2 regions of the Bittarella sp. HCP28S3_D9 genome follow, and region 2 is predicted to be linked to the other one. Evidence: a T-box and tRNA genes for the amino acid it is inferred to sense, from the RefSeq annotation. Region 2 holds a T-box; the other holds one or more tRNA genes.
What was found. The T-box of region 2 lies ahead of tyrS (tyrosine--tRNA ligase). A T-box ahead of a tRNA ligase gene usually reads a tRNA of that ligase, here a tRNA-Tyr.
Positions count from the first base shown of each region.

Region 1: it encodes a tRNA-Tyr, which carries the amino acid that the T-box ahead of tyrS (tyrosine--tRNA ligase) is inferred to sense. The anticodon was not compared.

Region 1 covers NZ_JBQHTP010000004.1:18,662-23,076, reverse strand. The annotation lists gene ACTNAU_RS03835 (DUF58 domain-containing protein) at 1-1,031, opposite strand, end outside; gene ACTNAU_RS03830 (AAA family ATPase) at 1,056-2,021, opposite strand; tRNA gene ACTNAU_RS03825 (tRNA-Pro) at 2,299-2,375, shown strand; tRNA gene ACTNAU_RS03820 (tRNA-Thr) at 2,433-2,508, shown strand; tRNA gene ACTNAU_RS03815 (tRNA-Tyr) at 2,549-2,633, shown strand; gene ACTNAU_RS03810 (IS3 family transposase) at 2,833-3,936, opposite strand.
Region 2 covers NZ_JBQHTP010000008.1:22,894-27,308, forward strand. The annotation lists gene ACTNAU_RS05930 (arginine repressor) at 1-274, shown strand, start outside; gene recN (DNA repair protein RecN) at 285-1,985, shown strand; T-box leader at 2,009-2,254, shown strand; gene tyrS (tyrosine--tRNA ligase) at 2,306-3,535, shown strand; gene ACTNAU_RS05945 (alpha/beta fold hydrolase) at 3,558-4,385, shown strand.

The DNA of each region.
Region 1 (4,415 bases), on a different contig from region 2:
GGGCCGGTCTCGATGATGGGGGCCAGGTAGAGCACCTGGGCGCTCTTGGCCACGGTGAAGTTCTGGCAGTAGGCCTGCAGGGCGTAGATCTGTTCGGTGTAGCTGGCGGCGTCAAAGAGGTCGTCCAGGCAGCCAAACAGGTCGGCCTCGTCGGTGATCCGGTGGGAGGCGAGCCCCCCGTTTTGCAGGTCGTACCAGTAGACGGTGTGCTCGATCCCCTCCTGCAAAAAGAGGGGGGAGAGGACACAGAGGGTCTCCAAGATGGCGTCGAGGTAGTTCTTGTCCTCCCGCGAGCCGGAGACCCGGTAAAGCTCCAAGAAGATGCAGGTGGTGTCCTGCAGGGGGAAACTGGACTCCTTGACGATCATCTCGCCCACCTTGGCGGTGAGTTTCCAGTGGATGTGGTTGATCCGGTCGCCGGGCTGGTATTCCCGCAGCTTGAAGGTCTCGGAGGAGTCGTCCCCCCGCCGGTGGCGGGAGAAGGTGTTGCTGTCGGGCACGTGGCGGAAAAAGTCCACCCCGATGCGGGCGGCCGAGTCCACAAAGGCGGGCAGCACCGGCAGCACAAAGCGGCTGTTCGGCTCCAGCCGGATGCAGGTGATCCCCAAAAAGTCGTACAGCCGCACCTCGCCCAGGGAGAAGGTGATCTTCCCGGTGTGGCGGGGAGCCACCGAGTAGGAGATGGTCTGGGTGTTTTTGGAGAAGACAGGGGTCTCCACCACCGTCCGGTTGGGGTCGCTGTAGAACTGGTGTCGGGCCAACAGCTCCACCTGGCAGCGGGCGATGGGCAGCCGCCCCCGGTTTTTGATCTGCAGCTGCAGGGAGAACGACTCGCCCCGCCCCAGGGAGTGGGGGCCGGGCAGCAGCTCCACCTCGACTCTTTTGGCGCAGTGGCGCAGCAGCAGATAGAGCCCCAGGGGGAGCAGCAGCGCCATGGCGAAGGCCAGCATGGACAGGTACTCCCGATAGGAGAAGGCGAACACCGCCATGGCGACGCAGAACGCCCCGTAGATGATGCGCGCTTTTTTCACGGGAACATCCCCTTTCGGCGTCTTCTACTGTTGGTCGAGCAGGCTCTCGGTGATCTGCGGGGCCGGAGTGTCGTTGAGGATCTCCTGCAGCAGGGTCTTGGCGGTGACCCCGCCGACCCGCGCCTTGGAGCCCAGCACCAGCCGGTGGGCGCCCACGTCGAAGAAGGTCTCCTGCACGTCGTCGGGCACCACGAAGTCGCGGCCGTAGAGGTAGGCCATGGCCTTGGCCATTCGGATGTGGGCCAGGGCGCCGCGGGGGCTCATCCCCAGGGTGATCATGGCGTGGTTGCGGGTGGCCTCGGTCAGCTGGGCCACGTACTCGTAGATGGCCTTGTGCACGGTGACCAGCTGGGTCTCCCGCTGCATCTGCAAAATTTCCTCCCGGCTGGCCTGGGGGATGACCTCGTCCAGCGGGTTGCTGTCGTGGCGGCGCTCCATGATGGTGATGGTGCTCTCCACGTCGGGGTAGCCCATGGAGAGGCAGATGAGGAACCGGTCCAGCTGCGACTCGGGCAGGATCTGGGTGCCGGCCGAGCCCACCGGGTTCTCGGTGGCGATGACGATGAAGGGCTTGGGGGTCTCGCGGGTGACCCCGTCGACGGTGATGCGGCCTTCCTCCATCACCTCCAGCAGGGCCGACTGGGTCTTGGAGGAGGTGCGGTTGATCTCGTCGGCCAAAAAGAGGTTGCAGACCGCCGCGCCGGGCTTGTACTCAAAATCGCCCAGCTGCTTGTTGTAGATGGTGAAGCCGGTGATGTCCGAAGGCATGACGTCGGGGGTAAACTGCATGCGGTGGTAGTCCAGCGAGAGGGCCTTGGAGAAGGCCATGGCCAGGGTGGTCTTGCCCACGCCGGGGATGTCGTCGAGGAGGACGTGACCCTGTGCCAGCAGGGCCATGAGGATCTTGGCGGCGATGTCGTCCTTGCCGACCACTGCTTTTTTGATTTCAGAAAGGATGCGTTGCGCCTTGGGGTTATACGTGTGCTCCATGCTTTCACTCCCTTTTTGCTCTGTCCGCGCGGCCGCCTCCCCGCGGGGCGGGGCGACAGGGCGGCCGTTTGCTATAACAACAGTATACATGAGCAAATTTTTTCATACAACCTGACGGAGGTTACAAAGTGTTACAGTTGGGTTACAGCGCGGCGAGAGCGCGGAAAAGAGGGGGGCGGATCTGGTTGACAAACGGGCGCGGATGGGCTAAAATATAAAAGCTGTGTTACGAATATCCAGCAATTTTTGGTGTGCTGCGCTGTAACACAAAGGCTGACGAGGCGTAGCTCAGTTTGGTAGAGTGCCTGGTTTGGGACCAGGATGCCGCAGGTTCAAGTCCTGTCGCCTCGACCAATTTTTTTGTTGACAACGCGAAAAGAAGATGGTATAATCCATACCGTTGTCACATTTGCTGGTGTAGCTCAGTTGGTAGAGCAGCTGATTTGTAATCAGCAGGTCGGGGGTTCAAGTCCGTCCACCAGCTCCATTGAAAAGGGCCGGCCAATGTGGCTACTAAAATAAAATATGGTGGAGTTCCCGAGTGGCCAAAGGGGGCAGACTGTAAATCTGTTGCGTTTCGCTTCGATGGTTCGAATCCATCCTCCACCACCAGACTAAGTCTGGACGCATTTCGCGTTCAGACTTTTTGTTTTGCTTAGGCAAAGCACTCGCGCTGACGGCGGCATCTAAACCGTTCGTCCCTTTCATCTGATCGGATGACAGTATTTTGAACAGTTTTTTGTGGACTGTCTAAAATACTGTCATCCGCTTTTTATTTCGTGTTTAGAGCAAAAAAGTATGCAGCTTCGAATTAAGCCGGAGTTTTCATATTTAATTTTCGATGAGGTCTTCCCTCGTTATAGAACTCGATGTATTCGGCAACGGATGCTTCAAGTTCTTCTTTTGTACGATACACATTCCGGAATACCTGTTCTTTTTTGAAACCGGAAAAGAAAGCTTCCAATACAGCGTTATCATGGGGTTGTCCCGGTGTAGAAAATGACTGTTCTACATGATAGCCTTTCAGGATTTGCCGGAAAACATAGGATGTATACTGACAGTCTTGATCGCTGTGAAAAAGCAAACCTTGTGGTTGGTTTCTCGATTTGTAAGCATACATAAACGCTTTAATGGTTAAATCAGTATCAATTCGTTCCGATACACTGTAAGATAACACTTTCCGGGAGAATAAATCCAGGATCACACAAACATAATAAAATTGGTCTCCGACAGGTACATATGTAATATCGCTGGCCCATACTTTGTTTGCTTCCGTCTGATCAAAATTTCTGGATAGTTTATTGCGATAGAATTTTGAGCGTGGATGCATATAAGCCGCATCAGGCTTGGGAACAACTGCAGAAAGCTTCATTTCTTTCATAAGATAGTTAATCCTTCGGACACTAATTTCATATCCCATTTCATGCATTTTGGCGCGGATTGGCCGAGCTCCTAGCCGTCCTTTGCTATCTTCAAAAATTTTCTGAATGATGGGACAGAATGCTTCGTTCTGTTGATCAACCAATTTTTTAGTTTTTTGGCTTTTCATGTGGTTGTAAAAAGTTCCTCGAGCTAGCCCCAGCGCATCGCATAAAGCTCGAAGCGAATACTGTCCATATAGTTTCTTTACTGCCTGAATCTTTTCTTCACGAGATGCGTTGCATCCACAGTTTGCTTTCTTTAATATTTCGTTTTCTTCCCGAAGTTTTTGATTTTCCTCCTCAAGACAAACGATTCGGTGGCCGGAAATGATTGTACCGGTTTTAGGCGCTTTCCGTTCCGTATAAAGTTTTATCCAATTATATAAGGCACTTCTTGAAATCTGATATTCTTCACAAATCTCTTGGACTGATTTTCCACTCTCGTAAAGTGAAACTAAGTGTTTTTTATCTTCCTCTGTGTGTCTTTTGCCCATCTTATTAATTCCTCCTTATACTTAGAAGATGGACTTTTTATTATAGCAGATTTGTTTTTGCACTTTGCAAGATACTTAAGAAAAAATTAGTGAATCAAGAAGTTCGTAGAGAGATGGAGACTTTTACACCACCAAGCTGCGGCAGCTTTCCGAACAGAAAATGACTCTCACCAGTCAAGTGCAGGAAATCCAGAAAAAATAGCAAATCAGGCGCAGGAGTATCAATACCAGCAGGCACTGCTTTATATCAATAACGAGGAAAACCTGAACCTTACTGAATTTAATGATGACTTCATCTGAAGAATCATTGAACAAGTGACAGTCTTATCCGCCACCCAGATCAGAATACGGTTTGTCGGTGGATACGAGCAGGATGCATACCTACCACTGAAAAAATAGAGTGCCCACAAAAAATAGCGCCGATGTCCTCAGGCCGAGGGCAACGGTGCTATTTTTTGTGGATACCTTAAATATATATA
Region 2 (4,415 bases):
CCAGCGCCCGGGCAGTGCGGGCGGCGTCAACTTCAACTACTCGATCATCATTGCCGAGGCCCTGCGCCAGGTCGACTACGCCCAGAACATCGTCTGCGCCTTCTGCTACAAGGGGCTGGCCTCTGCAGCCTGCGCCGCCTTTGACGAGATGCAGTGGAACGGCTTTGTGGGCTCCCTGGCGGGGGACGACACCTTTTTTATCTTGATGAAGAGCGAGGAGTACGCCCGGGAGCTCTGCGAGGAGCTGCGGACCTACATCCCCCAGAACAGGTAGGAAGAGCGCCATGTTGCGAACACTCTACATTGAAAATGTCGCCGTCATCCAGCGGGCAACCCTGCCGCTGGAGGCGGGGCTCAACGTCCTCACCGGCGAGACCGGCGCGGGAAAATCCATCCTCATTGGCGCGGTCAACGCCATCTTGGGCAACCGCACCTCCAAGGACATGGTGCGCCAGGGGGCCGACAGGGCCCTGATCAGCGCCCTGTTTGAGGAGCTCTCCCCGGCGGTGGCCGCCCGGGCGGAGGAGATGGGGTACGACTGTCCCGACGGCAGCCTGCTGATCGTGCGGGAAATCGGGCGCGACGGCAGAAACACCTGCAAGATCGGCGGCCGTCCGGCCAACGTGTCCATCCTCAAGGAGTTGGGGCAGCTGCTCATCAACGTCCACGGCCAGCACGACAGCCAGCAGCTGCTGGACGAGAAGAGCCACATCCGGGTGCTGGACACCTACGGCCAGTTGGAACCCCTGCTCGAGCGCTACCAGGCTCAGTATGTCAAGGTGCGGGACCTCAAGCGCACCATCGCCGACTTGGAGGCCCGCCGCAGCGAGCGGGAGCGACAGATCGACCTGCTCTCCTACCAGATCGGCGAGATCACCGAGGCCGACCCGGCCCCCGGCGAAGACCTGGTGCTGGAAGAGCAGATCAACAAGGCCAAATACGCCGAACTCATCGCCCAGAACCTGCAGGCCGCACAGGACTGTTTGAACGGCGGGGAGGAGGGGAGCGGCGCCATCGGCCTGCTGCAGACGGCAGCCCAGTCCCTGCAAAACATCCGCGAATACCTGCCCGCCACCGGCGCGGTGGGGGACAAGCTGACCGCCCTCCTCTACGAGCTGCAGGAGCACGCCGCCGACCTCTCGGCCCTTTCGGGCGGGCCGGATGCGGACGCCTATGTGGACATCGACTTTTTGGAAAACCGCCTGGCCACCCTGCAGCAACTGGAGAAAAAATACGGCGCCACCCTCGACGAGGTGCTCGCCTACCGGGACGACTGCCAGCGCCAGCTCGAGGCCCTTGCCGGCAGCGACGAGGAGATCTTCTCCCTCAAAGAGCAGATGCGCGACGAGCTGCGCACTGCCACCGACCTGGCCCAGCAGCTCTCGGCCAAGCGCAAAAAGGCGGGGGAGCGGTTCTCCGCCGCCATCTGCCGGGAGCTGGCCTTCCTCAACATGAGCGGGGTCACCTTTGTCACCGAGGTGGTCTCCGAGCCCAAGCTCCACCGGGACGGGATGGACGCCGTCCGCTTCCTCATCTCGGCCAATGTGGGGGAGGCGCCCAAATCCATCTCCAAAATCGCCTCCGGGGGCGAGCTCTCCCGCATCATGTTGGCCATCAAAAACATCCTCGCTGAGAAGGACCAAATCGACACCCTGATTTTTGATGAGATCGACACCGGGGTCAGCGGCAGCGCCGCCCAAAAAATCGGCCAAAAACTCAAAGAGACCGCCGCCTCCCACCAAATCATCTGTGTCACCCACTCGGCCAGCCTGGCCGCCTATGGGGGCAACCACCTGCTGATCTCCAAGCACTCCGACGGGGTGTCCACCTTTACCGACATCCGCCCGCTGGGGGAGGAGGACCGGGTGCGGGAGTTGGCCCGCATCATCTCCGGCGACGCGGTCAGCGGGGTATCGCTGCAAAATGCGCGGGAAATGCTCGCCCGCGCCCAGGGCGGTGTTGACAACCGCCTGGCAAACGGGTAAGATACAGGTAATGCAAAAATTGCTTACAGGCAGAGAAGGGGACCAGTACCGCCGGTCCAAAGTCCCAAGAGAGCTTTCATTTGCTGAGAGAAAGCGGCTTTTCCGGCGGGAATACACCCCTGAGCCGCCCTTTTGAACCCGGTTTTGACCGGCAGTAGGGAGGGCCGTCCGGCGCCCGTTACCGCGCCCCAACGAGGCCGTCGCCCCTCCAACATGGGTCGGGAGACGGCAAACTGAGGTGGTACCGCGCGTGAAAACTCGCCCTCTGTGCACAAAATATGCACAGAGGGCTTTTTTTATCAAATGAAAAAGGAGAATGTATCGTGGGAATCTTTAATGAACTGCAGGCCCGGGGGCTCATCGCCCAGTCGACCAACATGGAGAGGGTGGAAGAACTGCTCAACGGCGACAAGCCGGTCACCTTCTACATCGGCTTTGACGCCACCGCCGACAGCCTTCACGTGGGGCACTTTCTGCAGCTGACGGTGATGCGGCGGCTGCAGCAGGCCGGTCACCGCCCCATTGCCCTGCTGGGCGGCGGCACCACTCTGGTGGGCGACCCCACCGGCAAGACCGACATGCGCAAGATGCTCACCAAGGAGGAGATCGCCCACAACGTGGAGCGGTTCCAGCAGCAGATGTCCAAGTTCGTCGACTTCACCGACGGGCGCGCCCTGGTGCTCAACAACGCCGACTGGCTCTGCAAGCTAAATTATCTGGACTTTCTGCGGGATGTTGGTGTATACTTTACAGTGAACAAGATGCTCACCGCCGAGTGCTTTAAATCCCGCATGGAGAAGGGCCTCTCCTTTATCGAGTTCAACTACATGATCATGCAGAGCTACGACTTCCTGCACATGTACGACGCCGTCGGCTGCACCATGGAGCTGGGTGGCGACGACCAGTGGGCCAACATCCTCGGCGGGGTGGACTTGATCCGCCGCGTCAAGAGGGAAGAGGCCTACGGCATGACCTTCACCCTGTTGACCACCAAAGAGGGCAAGAAGATGGGCAAGACCGAGAGCGGCGCCGTCTGGCTCGACCCCGAGAAGACCAGCCCCTACGAGTTCTTCCAGTACTGGCGCAACATCGACGACGCCGATGTCATCAACTGCATGAAGATGCTCACCTTTATGCCCCTGGAGGAGATTGCCCAGTACGAGGCGCTGCAGGACCGGGAGATCAACCGCGCCAAGGAGAAACTGGCCTTTGAGCTGACCAAGCTGGTTCACAGCGAGGAGGATGCGCAGAAGGCCCTCGAGGCGTCCAAGGCCCTTTTCGCCGCCGGTTCCGCCTCTGAGCACATGCCCACCACCCCCCTCGACCAGTCCCTGGTGCAGGACGGCTCCGTCGGTCTGCTGGATCTGATGGTGATGGCCGGTCTGACCCCCTCCAAAGGGGAGGCCCGGCGGCTGGTGCAGCAGGGCGGCGTCAGCGTCGGCGAGGAGAAGATCGCCGACGCCCAGCACCGCGTCTCCCTGGACGCGTTCAAAGACGGCTTTATCATCATTAAAAAGGGGAAAAAGACCTTCCACAAAATCACCCTGTGACAAAAAAGAGAGGTGTGCGCAGATGACGACAGAAGTGTTTGGCGTACCGGTCGAGTACAAGATCGTGGGGGAGGGGACTCCCGTTCTCTGCATCCACGGCTGGACCGAGAGCATGGTGCAGATGGAGCACAGCATCGAACCGGTGTTTGCCCCCTTCATCAGCTACAAGCGGATCTACTTTGACCTGCCCGGCATGGGCAAGACCCCCCGCTGCGACCAGGTCAAAAACAGCGACGACATGCTGCAGTTTGTCAAAACTTTTGTCGAGCAGGTCATTCCCGACGGGCGGTTTTTGGCCATCAGCCGCTCCTACGGCGGTTACATCCTCCGGGGCCTGCTGGCGGCCATGCCCGAGCGCATCATGGGCGGCATCTTCATCTGCCCGCTGGTCGAGCCCGTCCGCCAAAAGCGCATCCTCCCCAACTTCAAGGTGGTCTACCGCAACGAGGAACTCATCAAGCAGCTGCCCGCCTCGCACCGGGTACTCTTTACCAACCTCTTTGTCATTCAGGATCAGTACACCTACGACCGCTTCTTGGATGAACTTGCCTCGGCAGCTGCCATCGACGAACCCTACCTGCGCAGCATCAGCCACTCCCCGGGGTACGCCTTCAGCGAACTGCCCGAGGAAAACGGCCTCTGCGACGTGCCCACCCTCTTTTTCCTGGGCAAACAGGACAACGTGGTGGGCTACACCCAGTGTGTCGATTTGGTGAGGGACCACTACACCCGCCACTCACTGCTGCTGTGGGAGAATGCCGGTCACAACCTGGAGATCGAGCACCACAACCTCTTCTGTGAGACGGTCAAGAGCTGGTTGCGGGGAATCGAAAACGAAGAGAGCCTTTAAAGCCCGCACAGCAAAATAGAGAAGAGCCCC